DNA from 2 places in the Micrococcus sp. 093350064-1 genome. Region 2 is predicted to be linked to the other one. Evidence: predicted binding sites of a transcription regulator. Region 2 holds the regulator's gene; the other holds the start of a gene.

Region 1 (7,770 bases), 320 kb from region 2:
GAATTTTCACCGGGTTTCACTACCTCGCCGACGCGACATACCCGACCGACGACCGCCTCGTTCGCGACTGGTCGCTGGACGGGGTGACCAGGAGTGAGGACGTCATCATCACCCAGGACGCGGAGCGGTCCGACGTCTTCGCACTCGTGGAGTCGCTCGCGGATGGGCAGAAGCCCCGGGCCCTGAACGTGCCGGCGGGGGAGGACGCCCACACGACCCCGGACACGGTCGAGACCGGGCGTGAGGTGCCGGCGGGCGCGCTCGGAGCGCTCGCGGCCGTCGGCGCGGGACTCGTGTTCCTGGCCCGGGGGTGGGTGCGCCGGGTCTGACGCACCTGCCCGACGAGTGGGCCGCGGGGCGGTGGACGGGAGACCGTCGGCCGCCCCGCGGTCTGTGCTCAGCCGGCCGGAGTGGATTCGATGGGGCCGGTGCAGCCCCAGGCTGAGGAGTCGACGCTGCAGTCATCGGCGACATTGCGGGTGATGGTGCGCCAGATGTCCGCGGTGACGGGGGCCGAGTCGAGGCTGATGGTGCCCGGGATGAGCACCCACTCGCCCCCGGCCTCCCGGTATTCGCCGATGTAGACGGTGGTGAGGCGGACCGTGTACTGCCCGGTGTCCTCGTACACGTGGCTCGTGGGGGTGGGGACGTTGAACTCCGGCTGGCTCTGGCCTGCGACCGAGGTGGTCTTGGTGGGGGACCCGTCCCCGTAGTCCCAGCGGAAGCTCACCGGCGTGGCGCGGAGTTCGACCTCGACCCCGTTGAGGGTGGTGACGAGCGTGCGCGTCTCGGCGTCTGCGTAGAAGTTGGTCTCCGCATTGCGGATCCCGCGTCCGCCATTGTCCGACCGGATCTCAGGCTTCAGCACGAGGAGCGTGCGGACCTCGTCGATGGAGACGGGCGGGGCGCCGTCTGTTGCTGGGCCTGGCGAAACCGCAGTAACGCATTCCGGCCGGCTGTAGTAGGGATCCCTATCTGGGCGAGTTGTGTCGACGAACTGCTCACGTACCCATGCCCCTTCTGGGCAAAAGGCCTCGGTCTGTTCGCGACACGTCCCAAAATCGGAATTGTTTTCTTGATTCGGGAAACAGGCGTCTACAGTGCGCTGCTCGATTGCCGGCTTTTCTCTGGCTCCTGGAGCGGTAACTTCGGATACCGGTTCGGAGGCCGGCTGAGGGGGCTGTGTTCGCGACTGTTTCTTGCACTGCGTTCGAATCCTAAATTCGACGTCTTCTCGCTTGCCGCTAATGGGAACATCGGTGCAGGTATTCGCGCGCTGTGCGTGCGCCGATGGCGCTTGAATCAGCGTTAGGGCGATGCAGGCAGTTGCTATTGCAATCAGAATACGCGAGATAGAAAGCATTATTGCGCATCCTGTTGATTTTGCATTTCATCGATCACCCAGTGGCCCTTGGAGGGTTCGTAGACTACGTCGGCCAGCCAGGTCTCGTCGTGAGTTTCCGCCCCACTGGCAGAGTCGTCTCTAACGCCCTGTGAGTCGAAGACATCTACAGCGGATGCGTCACGAACAAGAGTAGCGGTGTAGCCAAACTCTGACGGGGTGAGAGTTAACGATTTGATCGAGGTGTGCTCTCCCGTTGACCAGCCACCTTCTTTGTAGTGCTGGGCAGTTGAGTCGGATACGGCTTGGCAAAGCTCGCAGTATTCGCTGTATGTCGAATCAAAATCAGCAGTTTCCCCGGTCTGGTCGGTGTAGTAAATGGCCTCCCAGAAGTAGCGAATCGCCGCCTCGGCGCCCTCCTTGGTCTCTTCCTTCATGGCGGCGGGCATCTCCGGCTTGGGCACGTTCCGCGCGGGGCCGTCGGCAGACGCGGGCACGTATTCGCCGGACCCGCTCTCCGTGGCCGTGGGGGATGAGCTGACGCCCGCGGTCGCGCTCGTGCTCGCGGGCGCGGACGTCTCGACGGCGGGCTTGGCGGACGAGGGCGACGTCGTCGACGACTCGGCGGGCTCGGACTGCCCGCCGCAGGCGGTCAGCGTGAGCGCCAAGGCCACGCTGAGCGTGCCGGCCTGGGCGAATCGGTGGCGGCGCAGGGCGCGCCCGGGTGCGGTGAGAGACATTTCCCCTCCAACTGGATGTCCGTCGTGTGTCCGCGCCTCCCGCGCTGATCCCGCAGTGCGGTGCCCGTGGTATGCGAGGCCCGGTTGGTTCGGAGTATACGCAGACGGATTGTGGTCCTGCTCGCATTGTCCACAGGGCCGTGCCGGCGCACTTCTTCCGGCCCAGAGACGATTTTCTCGTGCATGTGCGCCCCAGGGTCGGGTTCGAGACCCACGGCCAGGACTCGGTCAGCCGGCCTCACGAAAGGGCGTTCCCGGCCTCGCCCGTCTCGGGGTCATGCGTCCTTAACGTGTCCGGCGGCTGCCCTACGTTCGCACCCATCGCATTCGAACACATGTTCGAGTACGATCGGGGGTGCGGCCCCACCTTCCCACTTCTTCCCCGCGTCCGGTCCGCCGGACGGGCCGCGCTCCCATCGCCCGACGGCACCCCGTCGTCGGTCCGGTCAGCAGTGCACAGGGAGAGAAGCAGAATGGGAGTCCTCACACAGTCGGTGGCGGTGGAGTGCGGGGCAGACGGCACCCCGCAGGGGCTGCGCTGGAACGGGCGGGACTACGTCCTCGCAGAGCGCCCCATGCGCTGGTTCGAGCGGCGCCGCTGGTGGGCGGAGGAGGTCCGCGCGGAGAAGGGCCGCGGCGCCGGTCTCGTGGACCACGAGATGTGGCGGCTGCAGGTCCGCCTGGCCCGGGCCGGCGCCGCGCCCCTGCAGACCCTCGACGTCGCCCACCACCTGGACTCCGGCCGGTGGCGGCTCGTGCGCGTCCACGAGCACGCCCAGGATCTGAGGCGGTCGGCATGAGCCGGGCCGCCGCGGCCGGACGCACCGTCGCACCCTTCGCCCACCTGCACGTCGCCTCCGCGTTCAGCGCCCACTACGGGGTCAGCTGGCCCGAGGACCTCGTGGCCGCCGCCGCGGCCGCGGACATGGACCTGCTGGCCTGCACCGACCGGGACGGGCTCTACGGCATGGCCAAACACGTGGGCGCCTGCCTGCGCCACGGCATCACCCCGATCGTGGGCGTGGACCTGGCCGTCCGGTGGAGCGAGGACGAGGACGCCGGCCGCGTGGTCGTGCTGGCCCGAGGAGGCTGCCACGGCTCCGGCTACCGCTCCCTGTGCGAGCTCGTCTCCGCCGCCCACGCCCGCACCACCGGGGGAGCGGCAGGTGGCAGCCCCTGGGCCAGCGTCGCCGAGCTCGCCGCCGCGGCGGCCGGCCGTGTCCCCACCGCCGCCAACCGGGACAACCCGCCCACCCCCGAGCTGTTCGTCCTCCTCGGCCCGGACTCGGACGTCGGCCGCCACCTGGCCCGCCGCCGGTACGCGGCCGGCCTCGCCGCCCTGCACCGCTGGAAGGCGGCCCTGCCCGCAGGCAGCCCCCACGCCGACGTCGTCACCCACCTCTCCGCCCCCGGCCGCCGCCTCGACACCGGGCACGCCGTGAAGACCCTCCGCGCCGCCCGCCAGGCCCGCATCCCCGCCGTCCTGACCAACGCCGTGCGCTACGCGGCCCCGGACGGTGCCGCCACCGCGGACGTCCTCGACGCCGTCCGTGCCCTCAGCTCCCTCGACGCCCTCCACGACCTGCAACCCAACGGGCAGGGCTGGCTCAAGTCCACCGCCGCCATGCACCGCATCGCCCACGAGGTCGCCTCCGCCGCCGACGACCGCCCTGCCCCCCTGCTCGAGGCCACCCGCCGCCTCGCCGAGGCCTGCGCGCTCGACCCCGAGACCGACCTCGGCTGGGGCGTGCCCCGCGTCCCCGAGGCCGCCGTCATCGGCATCGACGGCCCCCCGGAGCACGTGCTGCGCGCGCGCACCCGCACCGGCCTCCTCGCCCGCTACCCCCACCTCCACACCGGGGGAGGCCTCCCCGGCACCAGCCAGGCGGCCCGGGACCTGCAGGACCGCGCCGAACACGAGCTCGGCATCATCACCCGACTCGGCTTCTCCTCCTACTTCCTCACCGTGGCCGCCGTCGTCGACCTCATCGAGGGCATGGGCATCCGCGTGGCCGCCCGCGGCTCCGGCGCCTCCTCCCTCGTCAACCACGCCCTGCGGATCTCCCATGTCGACCCCATGGCCAACGGCCTGATCATGGAGCGCTTCCTCTCCACCGACCGCTCCACCCTCCCGGACATCGACATCGACGTGGAGTCCGCCCGCCGCCACGAGATCTACCATGCCGTCGTCGAGCGCTTCGGCGCCGAGCGCACCACCCTCATGAGCATGCAGAACGCCTACCGGGCCCGCGGCGCCGTCCGCGACGCCGGCCTCGCCCTCGGCATGCCCGAACCCGAGGTGGACGCCATCGCCAAGCAGCTCTGGCGCTTCTCCGCCTCGAACTTCCGCGAGGCCCTCCAGCGCATGCCCGAACTCGGCGGCCTCTCCCGCCGCATCGAGTCCGGCCGCGCCGAGGGCGACCGCCAGCTGGACCTGCTCGTCGACCTCACCGAACGCCTCGACCGCCTGCCCCGCCACATCTCCATGCACCCCTGCGGCGTCATCCTCGGCGACGCCGCCCTGCTGCACCGCACCCCCGTCCAGCCCTCCGGCATGGGCCTGCCCATGAGCCAGTTCGACAAGCACGACATGGACCCCATGGGCTTCCTCAAGCTCGACATCCTCGGCGTGCGCATGCAGTCCGCCATCGCCTACACGATCGCCGAGGTCGAACGCACCACGGGCGAGCGCATCGACCTCGAACAGGTGCCCCTGGACGACGACGCCACCTACGCGATGATCCGCACCACCCACACCCTCGGCTGCTTCCAGATCGAGTCCCCGGGCCAGCGCGAACTCGTCGGCAAACTCGCCCCCCGCGAGTTCAACGACCTCACCGTGGACATCTCCCTCTTCCGCCCCGGCCCCATGCAGTCCGACATGGTCCGGCCCTTCCTCGAACAGCGGCACGGCTGGGCACCCGCCCACTACCCGCACCCCGACCTGCGGCCCGTCCTCGCCGAGACCCACGGGGTCACCGTCTTCCACGAACAGGTCCTGCGCACCATGGACGTCATGACCGGCTGCGGACTGGCCCGCGCCGACGAGCACCGCCGCCTCCTCGGCGGCCCGCAGGAACACCTCGTCGAAGAGGCCTTCCGCACCGGCGCCCTCGCCCGCGGCTACTCCCCCGAAGTCATCGACGAGGTCTGGGCCACCCTCTCCGCCTTCGGCTCCTTCGGCTTCTGCAAGGCCCACGGCGCCGCCTTCGCCGTCCCCACCTACCACTCCGCCTGGCTCAAGACCCACCACCCCGCCGCCTTCATGGCCGCCATCCTCGAACACGACCCCGGCATGTACCCCGCCCGCCTCATGGTCGCCGAGGCCCGCCGCATGGGCATCCCCGTCCTGCCCGTGGACGTCAACGCCTCCTCGCGCCACGTCCACGTCGAGTGGGTCCCCGCCCACCCCGAGGTCGACGACGGCGCCCCCGGCCGCTGGGGCATCCGCCTGCCCCTCACCAGCCTCTCCGGACTCAGCGAAGCCGAGACCGACCGCCTCGACGCCGGCCGCCCCTACCGCTCCCTCGCCGACGTCCGCGACCGCGCCCGCCCCACCGCCCGCAACCTCGAACGCCTTGCCCAGCTCGGCGCCCTCGACTGCCTCCTCCCACCCGGCGGCGCCTCCCGCACCGACCTCGTCCACCACCTCGAACTCCAGCACTCCACCACCCGCGGCACCGCCCCCGGCCGCACCGCCCCGCGCTCGCGGTCCGCCCGTCCACGGCAGGTGGAGGGCCAGATGGCCCTGGACCTGCCGGACACCGAGCTCACCGCCCTCGCCCCGCTCTTCCCGGACCCGGCCCCGGCCGCCCGGGTCCGCACCGAGCTGGAGCTCACCGCCCTGGACGTCACCGCCCACCTCATGGACTCCCACGCCCCGTACCTGGACGCGCTCGGCGTCACCCGGGCGAAGGACCTGCTCGGGCTGCGCACGCAGTCCCGGGTGCTCGTGGCCGGGGTGCGTGTGGCCACCCAGACCCCGCCCATGCGCAGCGGCAAGCGGGTGGTGTTCCTCTCCGTGGACGACGGCACCGGCTGCGTGGACGCCTCCTTCTTCACCGAGGCCCAGCACGCCTCCGGGGAGATGCTCTTCTCCGCGCGCCTCCTGCTGATCGAGGGCACCGTCCGGCGCACCGGCGGCCGGGCCGTGTCCGTCCAGGCCGTGCGCGCCTGGGACCTGCACCGACCCCAGACGCTCCCGGACCCCGACTACCTGGACGCCACCCGGCAGCAGTGGCGGGACTGGCTCGCGGCGGACCGCCGAGCCGCCGCCGCGCGCCGCAGCGGCCGGGCGGGCACCGGGGCGCAGCCCCTGCCGGACATCCCGCACCACGGCACGGGCGGTTGGCCCGTGAAGGTGCGCACCGACGTCGGGCCGGCCGGCGGGGCCCGCCCCGGCCGCACGGCACCCGATCGGCCCGCTCCGGAGCACACCCCGATCCCGGTGCCCCACCCGGAGACGTGGGAGCTGCTGCCCACCCCGGACAGATGAGACCGTCCGCCTCCGTGCCCCGCCGTCCGGCCGCGCCCCTAGAATGGGACGCGGCCGACGGTGGCCCCCGTACGCCACCGATCCCGAAGCCAGACCTCGAAGGAGCACCGTGTCGGAGCCGAAGAACATCCTGCTGACCGTGGACGGAGAGCTGCGGGAGGTGACGCACGGCACCACCGGCCTCGACCTCTTCCGCGAGAAGCCGACCACCGCCGTCATGCGGGTGGACGGCCTGCTCTGGGACCTGGCCCGCGAGATCCCCGCCGGCGCGTCCGTCGAGTCGGTGGACATCACGGAGCCCGAGGGCCTCGAGGTGCTGCGGCACTCCACCGCCCACGTGATGGCCCAGGCCGTGCAGCAGCTGCGCCCGGGCGCCAAGCTCGGCATCGGCCCGTACATCACGGACGGCTTCTACTTCGACTTCGACGTCGACGAGCCCTTCACCCCCGAGGACCTCAAGCAGATCTCCTCGCTCATGCAGAAGATCGTGAAGTCCGGCCAGACCTTCCGCCGCCGCGTCGTGGACGAGGAGACCGCCCGCGCCGAGATGGCGGACGAGCCCTACAAGCTCGAGCTGCTCGGCAAGAAGGACGCCGCGGACACCGCCGGCGAGGGCGCCTCCGTGGAGGTCGGGGCCGGGGAGATCACCATCTACGACAACGTGGACCGCAAGACCGGCGACGCCGTGTGGTGCGACCTCTGCCGCGGCCCGCACCTGCCCTCCACCAAGCTCATCGGCAACGGCTTCGCGCTCACCCGCTCCGCCGCCGCCTACTGGCTCGGCAACGAGAAGAACAAGCAGCTGCAGCGCATCTACGGCACCGCCTGGGCCAGCAAGGACGACCTCAAGGCCTACCAGGAGCGCCTCGCCGAGGCCGAGCGCCGCGACCACCGCAAGCTCGGCGCCGAGCTGGATCTCTTCTCCTTCCCGGACGAGCTCGGCTCCGGCCTGCCCGTGTTCCACCCGCGCGGCGGCATCATCCGCAAGGAGATGGAGGACTACTCCCGTCGGCGCCACACCGAGGCCGGCTACGAGTTCGTCTACACCCCGCACATCACCAAGCAGCACCTCTACGAGGTGTCCGGCCACCTCGACTGGTACGCGGACGGCATGTTCCCGCCCATGCACATCGACGAGGTCCGTGATCCCGAGACCGGCGAGATCACGCGCCAGGGGCAGAACTACTACCTCA
Region 2 (7,770 bases):
CCTCTCGGGTGGGGCGGCCGGCGCGATCAGGCGCCGACGGTCAGGAAGGAGGCGGCGATGGCCATGCCGGCCAGCACGAGGACGATCACGATGGCCCACAGCGGCGCCTTCTGCGTGCGCATGGACCAGGCGGCGCCGAGCAGCAGCCCGCCGAGGGCGAGGTACAGGACGGACCAGTAGGGCATCAGAGGGTCTCCAGCCAGTTGCGCAGCAGCTGCAGCCCGGCGTCCCCGGACTTCTCGGGGTGGAACTGCGTGGCCGACAGGGGGCCGTTCTCCACGGCGGCGATGAAGTCCGCGCCGTGGTGCGCCCAGGTGACCTGGGGCGGACGCATGGCGGAGATCGTCTGGTCGAACTCCCAGTCGAGCACGCCGTAGGAGTGGACGAAGTAGAACCGCTCGTCCTCGATGCCCGCGAAGAGGGCGCTGCCCTCGGGCGGCCGGACGGTGTTCCAGCCCATGTGCGGCAGGACCTCGGCGGGCAGCTCGGCGACGACACCCGGCCACTCGCCCATGCCTGCGGTGCGCTCGCCGTGCTCGACGCCGGCGTCGAAGAGGATCTGGTGGCCCACGCAGATGCCGAGGACGGGTCGGCCCCCGGCCACGCGGCGGCCGATCCAGCGGGTGCCGCCGACCTCCGTCAGGGCCCGCATCACGGACGCGTACGCCCCGACGCCGGGCACGAGCAGCCCGTCGGCCTCCTGCACGGCCTGCGGATCGCGCGTGAGCTCGACCTCCGCGCCGGCCCGCTCCACGGCACGCAGCGCCGAGTGCACGTTGCCCGAGCCGTAGTCCAGGACGGCGACGCGCGGCCGCACACCGGGGACGGTGGTGGGGCGGGCCATCAGAGGGCGCCCTTGGTGGAGGGCACGCCGGTCATGCGGGGGTCGTCCTCGACGGCGGCGCGCAGGGCGCGGGCGAAGGCCTTGAACTGCGCCTCGACGATGTGGTGCGGATCCCGGCCCCGCACGACGTCCATGTGGAGGCAGATCGCCGCGTGGTACGTGATCGACTCGAACACATGGCGGGTCATGGAACCGGTGAAGTGCCCGCCGATGAGGTGGTACTGCTGCCCCTCGGGCTCGCCCTCGTGCACGAGGTACGGCCGGCCGGAGACGTCGACGACGGCGCGCGCCAGCGCCTCGTCCAGCGGCACGGACGCCTCGCCGAAGCGGCGGATGCCGGACTTGTCCCCGAGCGCGGTCTTGAGCACCTCGCCCAGGGTGATGGCGACGTCCTCGACCGTGTGATGCACGTCGATGTGCGTGTCCCCGGTGGCACGGACCGTCAGGTCGATCTGGGAGTGCCGGGACAGCGCGGTGAGCATGTGGTCGTAGAACGGCACGGTGGTGGAGATCTCAGCGCGGCCGGTGCCGTCCAGATCCATCTCGACGTACACGTCCGACTCGCTCGTGGTGCGCGTCATGCGCGCACGGCGTCCGGAGATCAGCTCGGCTGCCACGGGTCCTCCTCGGGCTGGGTCCGCACCGGTCCGGGACGGGTGCGGGGGGGATGCGGGTGCGCGCGGCCGGTGCCGGCGGGCCGGGGCGCCGCGCGCGCTGTCCCCATCCTAGGGAGCCGGGCGGACGCCCAGACTCCGGTGACGCCTCAGGACCGGTGCCCGGTCTCGCCGAGGACCTCCTCGAGAGCGGTGAGGAACGCCGTCGTCTCCGGCTCGGTGCCGGCGGTGACGCGCAGGTGGTGCGGGATGCCGACGTCCCGCACGAGGACGCCGCGGTCGAGCAGGCGGCGCCACACGTCGGAGGCGTCCTCGAGGTGACCGAAGAAGACGAAGTTCGAGTCGGACACCGAGGGCCTCAGTCCCAGGCCGCGCAGGGTGGAGACGATGCGGTCGCGCTGGGCCTTGATGTCCTCCACGGTGCGCAGCAGCGCGTCCACGTGGTCGAGGGCGGCCTCCGCCGTGGCCTGCGTGACCGCGGAGAGGTGGTACGGCAGGCGCACCAGGCGCAGGGCGTCGGTGACGGCGGGGTCCGCGGCCAGGTAGCCCAGGCGCGCGCCGGCCAGGGCGAACGCCTTGGACATGGTGCGCGTGACGATCAGCCGCTCGCGGCCGGGCAGGAGGGTGAGGGCGGAGCGGGTGCCGGCGAGGGCGAACTCCGCGTAGGCCTCGTCCATGACGACCATCGCGCCGGGCCCGCCGGCGGCCTCGTTCTGCGCCTGCGCGGCGTACACGGCCTCGATGGTCGCCAGGTCCAGGGCCGTGCCCGTCGGGTTGTTGGGGGAGGCCAGGAAGACGACGTGCGGACGGTGCTCCCGCACCATGGCCGCCGCGTGCTCGGCGCTGAGGGTGTGGTCCGCGGCGCGGCCGCCGTCCACGAACACGGTGTCCGTGCCGCCGGCCAGCAGCGGGTACATGGAGTACGAGGGCAGGAAGCTCAGCAGTGTCCGCCCGGGGCCGCCGAAGGCCTGGAGGATCTGCTGCAGGATCTCGTTGGAGCCGTTGCCGGCCCACACGTGGTCCGCCGTGAGGCCGTGGCCGAGGTAGCCGGCGAGCGCGCGTCGCAGGCCCGTGAACTCGCGGTCCGGGTAGCGGTTCAGCCCCCCGGCGACGGCCGCGACCCGCTCGGCGATGGCGGTGGCGACCTCCTCCGGCACCGGGTGCGTGTTCTCGTTGGTGTTGAGCATGTACGGCACGTCCAGCTGGGGGGCGCCGTAGGGGCTCAGGCCGCGGAGGTTCTCGCGCAGGGGCAGAGAGCTGAGGTCGGTCATGGCCGCCAGTCTAGGAACCCTGGAGGGCGAGGCCCGCCGTGCGTCACCGCGTGGCCGGGACGAACAGCTCCTCGCCCGGGGCGGGGGCCCGGCCCTCGAGCCCGTTGAGCTCGTCGATCGTGGCGATCACCTCGTAGACGTCCGCCTCCGGCGCCACCGTGGTGGCGATGGTCCACAGGCTGTCCCCGGGCATGACCGTGACGGACTGGGTGGCGGGTCCCGCGGTGTCCGCGGACACCGCGGCGGGCGACAGCAGCACACCCAGGAAGAAGGCGGCCGCCAGCGTGGCGGCCACGGCCGCGGCGATCACGGGGATCCCTCGCAGGACGAGGCGGCCGCGGCGGGTCAGACGGATGGTGGCCGGACGCGGCCGCGCCGTCGCGGGCGAACCGGCGAACTGGGCGGTGGTGAGCGTCATGGTGTCCTCCTCCGGGGCGGATGCCCTCCAGGCTATCGAACATCTGTTCGAATCCGTTCGAATCCCTTTCTAGCACAGGTGTTCGAGACACGCCACGAACAAATCGAACATATCTTTGAAGGAGAGGCGGCTCTCCTCTAGGCTCGAGGCGATGCACGGACGCCCCGGAACGCCCCCGGGGATCGCCAGGACACAGGCAACCAGCGGGGGCGGACACGGTAAGCGTCCGGACGGCAGCCGGACGCCGGAACATGAGGCCGGCCACCATCACCCCCGGGAGAACGGACGGCAGCCATGAGCACCACCGACGATCAGCCGGCGGCGCGCGCGCCGCTCACCGACCGCCAGCGGCGGATCGTGCAGACCATCCGGGACGCGATCGCCGACCACGGCTACCCGCCCTCCATGCGCGAGATCGGCGATGCCGCGGGCCTGGCCTCGCTCTCCTCCGTCACGCACCAGCTGGGCCGTCTCGAGCGGCACGGCTACATCCGGCGCGACCCCGGACGCCCGCGTGCCCTCGAGGTGCTGCTCGACGTGGACGGCACCCCGCTGGGCGACGCCGCCTCCCCCGCCGCTGCGCCGTCGTCGCGGGTCACCGCGATCCCCGCGTGGCACACCGGCGCAGACGAGGCGGACAGCGTGCCGGTCCCCTGGGTCGGCCGCATCGCGGCGGGCGGCCCGGTCCTGGCTGAGCAGCAGGTCGAGGACGTCATGGCGATCCCGCGACGCCTTACGGGCGAGGGCGAGCTGTTCATGCTGCGCGTCACGGGCGACTCGATGGTGGACGCCGCGATCTGCGACGGCGACTGGGTGGTGGTGCGCCGGCAGGAGACGGCGGAGAACGGCGACATCGTCGCGGCCCTGCTCGACGACGAGGCCACCGTGAAGACCTTCCGCCGCCGCGACGGGCACACCTGGCTCCTCCCCCAGAACACGGCCTACGAGCCCATCCTCGGCGATCACGCCACCGTGATGGGGCGCGTCGTCACGGTCCTGCGCTCACTCTGACCCGCTCCCTCCGACCGGGCCGACGGCCCGAGGCCGAGCGAGGTCAATCGCCCGAGGCGAGCCGTGCCAGCACCCCGCGGACGACGTCGCGGTCCGTGGTGCGCCAGAAGTCCGGCAGGGCGCTCGTGATGTAGCCGCCGTACCGCTCGGTGGCCAGGCGGGGGTCCAGCACGGCCACCACGCCGCGGTCCGTCACGGAGCGCACGAGGCGCCCGGCGCCCTGGGCCATGCGCACGGCCGCATGCGTGGCGGAGATCCGCATGAACCCGTTGCCGCCGTGCCGGGCGACGTCCCGGGTGCGGGCCTGGGAGAGCGGGTCGTCCGGCCGCGGGAACGGGATGCGGTCGATCACCACGAGCCGCAGCGAGTTCCCCGGCACGTCCACGCCCTGCCACAGGCTCATGGTCCCGAACAGGGACGTGTCCGGCTCCTCGGAGAACTGGCGCACGAGGGCGGAGAGGGTCGCGTCCCCCTGGCACAGGATCGTGGTCTTCGGCCCGAGCCGACGGCGCATCTCGGCGGCGGCGTCCTCGGCCGCCCGGCGCGAGGAGAACAGGCCGAGGGCCCCGCCCCGCGACGCCCTCAGGAGCGCCTCGAGCTCATCCAGGGACTCGGGCGAGGCCGTCCGGCCGGGCCGGGGCAGGTGCCGGGCCACGTAGAGCACCCCCTGACGCGGGTAGTCGAAGGGGCTGCCGACGTCGAGGGCCTCGAACTTCGGGGCGTCCGGGCCGGCCAGGCCCACGTCGCCGGCCACCGAGTCGAACCGGCGCTCCCCCGAGCCCACGGTGAGCGTGGCGGAGGTGAGCACCGTCGTCGCCTTGCCGAACAGGCCCTCCCGCAGCTTGCCGGCCACCGAGAGCGGGGCCACGTAGAGCTGGGGCGGGTCGGTCTCGTCCCCCGGCTGCCAGCCCACGCCGGGCTCGAAGTGGCCGGGGCGGGTGGCCCACAGCACCTCGGGGAAGTCGGCCTCGGGCCGGGCCGCGAGCATGCGCTCCACCACCTCGAGGACCTCGAGGATCCGCGAGCGCGCCATCTGCCGTCCGCCGTCGGCATCGGCCTCCTTGTCCTTGTCCTGGCCGAGGTCGGACAGGCACTGACGCGCGGCGGTGAGGACGCCGGTGAGGGCCTGCTCCTGCACCTCGTCCGGGCCCGCGGCGATCAGGCCGGACGGGGTGTCCGTGAACGCGCGGTCCAGGGCCGCCCCGGCCTCGATCAGGTCCTCCACGGCCACCGTGGTGTGGCGGCGCAGCGAGGTGGCCGCGCCGTGCACGATCGACCCGGACAGCTGCCCCGTGACCGCGCCGGTCACCCGGTCCTGCAGCTCGTGGGCCTCGTCCACGACGACGGCCGAGTACGCCGGCAGCACCGCGAGCCCCTCGAAGGCGCTGATGGCGAGCATCGCGTGGTTGGTGACCACGACGTCCGCGTCCGCCGCGTCCGCGCGGGCCCGCTCGGAGAAGCACTCCTCGGCCTGGGGGCAGCGGGACGCGCCGAGGCAGTCGACCGCGGAGACGGAGACCTGCCGCCACGCGCGGTCGGTGACGGGGACCTCGAGGTCGTCGCGGTCCCCGGTCTCGGTCTGGTCCGCCCACGCCCGCAGGTACATGACCTCCTTGCCCAACAGGGAGGAGGGCCCGGCGGCGCCGTCCGTGGCGGAGCCGATCACCCCGCCGTCGTCGGCGACCGTGAAGAGGGCCTCCTCGCCCTCGTCCCCGGGGTAGCCGCCGTCCACCTTGTGGCGGCACAGGTAGTTGGAGCGGCCCTTGACCAGGGCGACGACGGGCTCGCGAGGCAGCTCGTCCTTGAGCGCCTCGACCAGCCGAGGGGCGTCCCGCTTCATGATCTGGGCCTGCAGTGCGAGCGTGGCCGTGGCGACGACGACGGGGTCCTCCTGCGTCATCGCGTGCTGGAGCGCGGGGATCAGGTAGGCCAGGGACTTGCCGGTGCCGGTGCCGGCCTGCACGAGCAGGTGGCGGCGCGACTCGAGGGCGCGCGCCACCTGCAGCACCATCTCCCGCTGACCCGCGCGGTGCTGGCCGCCGGTGGCCTGCACCGCGGCGTCCAGGAGGCGCAGCGCCTCGCGCTCGTGCTCCGTGCGTGGCTGCGCGCCGCCCGCCCCGGCTTCCTTCGCCCGGTCGCTCACGACGCGTCCGCCTCCACGACGAACTCGGCGAAGTCCGGCGCGATGTCCTCACGGACCAGCACGGACAGGCGGGTGCCGCCCTCCTCGTAGCCCTCGGCCAGGATCTCCGCGTCCGCCGAGTGGAGGCGGGAGACCAGCTCACCCCGGGTGAACGGGATCAGCAGTTCGAGCCGCACGTCAGGCCGCGGGATGGTGGCCGCGATGGCGCGCTCGAGCTCGTCGATGCCCTCGCCGGTGCGCGCGGAGACCACCACGGCGTGGGGCTCCTTGGCCCGGATCCGGGCGATGACGGCCGGGTCCGCGGCGTCCGCCTTGTTCAGCACGATGATCTCGGGGATCCGGTGCGCGTCCACCTCCGCGAACACGGAGCGCACCGCGGCGATCTGGCCCTCGGGATCCGGGTGCGAGCCGTCCACGACGTGCAGGATGACGTCCGCGTCCGCGACCTCCTCGAGGGTGGAGCGGAACGCCTCGACCAGCTGCGTGGGCAGGTTCCGCACGAAGCCGACCGTGTCCGAGAGGGTGTAACCGATGCCGTCCGGCGTCATGGCCTTGCGCACGGTGGGGTCCAGCGTGGCGAACAGGGCGTTCTCCACGAGCACCCCGGCGTGGGTGAGGCGGTTGAGCAGGGACGACTTCCCGGCGTTGGTGTACCCGGCGATCGCCACGGACGGCACCCGGTTGCGACGACGGTTGGCACGCTTGGCCTCCCGGGCCGGCTTCATCCCGGCGATGTCCCGGCGCAGCTTCGCCATGCGGGTGCGGATGCGGCGGCGGTCCAGCTCGATCTTGGTCTCACCGGGTCCACGGGAGCCGATGCCCTCGCCGGCGGCGGCACGGCCGCCGGCCTGCCGGGACATGGACTCGCCCCAGCCGCGCAGGCGCGGCAGCAGGTACTCGAGCTGCGCGAGCTCGACCTGGGCGCGGCCCTCACGCGAGCTCGCGTGCTGGGCGAAGATGTCCAGGATCAGCGCGGTCCGGTCGATCACCTTCACCCGCACCACGTCCTCCAGCGCGCGACGCTGAGACGGGGCGAGCTCGGAGTCCACCACCACGGTGTCCGCACCGGAGAGCGCCACGATCTCGGCGAGCTCCTGCGCCTTGCCCTTGCCGAGGAACGTGGCCGGGTCCGGGGTGGCGCGGCGCTGGATGACGCCGTCGAGCACCTCCGAGCCCGCGGTCTCGGCGAGCGCGGCGAGCTCCCGCAGGGAGTTCTCCGCATCCTCCGCGGAGCCCTCGGTCCAGACGCCCGCCAGCACCACGCGCTCCAGGCGCAGCTGGCGGTACTCGACCTCGGTCATGTCCTCGAGCTCGGTGGACAGGCCCTGCACGCGCTTGAGGGAGTGGCGCGCGGCGAGCTCGTCCTGGTCGCCGTCGGCGTCCGTGTGCCCGTCCTCGCCCTCGTCCAGGGCGAGTGCACGGCCTGCGAGCGCGCCGGAGCGGTCCGGGGTGCCGGCGTCGGGGGCGTC

Evidence for each region. Region 2 encodes LexA, which represses DNA repair genes until DNA is damaged. Its sites were predicted from a motif close to TCGAACANNTGTTCGA; they were not measured.
Region 1: the regulator LexA is predicted to act here: its motif matches at 2,410-2,425, upstream of ACUW6W_RS01915 (DUF6504 family protein).

What each region holds. Positions count from the first base shown of each region.
Region 1 covers NZ_JBSEYU010000001.1:403,916-411,685, forward strand. Annotated here, with positions in the region: gene ACUW6W_RS01895 (hypothetical protein) at 1-87, shown strand, start outside; gene ACUW6W_RS01900 (hypothetical protein) at 84-329, shown strand; gene ACUW6W_RS01905 (PKD domain-containing protein) at 398-868, opposite strand; gene ACUW6W_RS01910 (DUF6318 family protein) at 1,363-2,082, opposite strand; gene ACUW6W_RS01915 (DUF6504 family protein) at 2,556-2,882, shown strand; gene ACUW6W_RS01920 (DNA polymerase III subunit alpha) at 2,879-6,577, shown strand; gene thrS (threonine--tRNA ligase) at 6,687-7,770, shown strand, end outside.
Region 2 covers NZ_JBSEYU010000001.1:84,396-92,165, reverse strand. Annotated here, with positions in the region: gene ACUW6W_RS00415 (hypothetical protein) at 27-185, opposite strand; gene hisH (imidazole glycerol phosphate synthase subunit HisH) at 185-844, opposite strand; gene hisB (imidazoleglycerol-phosphate dehydratase HisB) at 844-1,425, opposite strand; gene ACUW6W_RS00400 (histidinol-phosphate transaminase) at 1,608-2,729, opposite strand; gene ACUW6W_RS00395 (LysM peptidoglycan-binding domain-containing protein) at 2,773-3,147, opposite strand; gene lexA (transcriptional repressor LexA) at 3,442-4,158, shown strand; gene ACUW6W_RS00385 (ATP-dependent DNA helicase) at 4,202-6,301, opposite strand; gene hflX (GTPase HflX) at 6,298-7,770, opposite strand, start outside.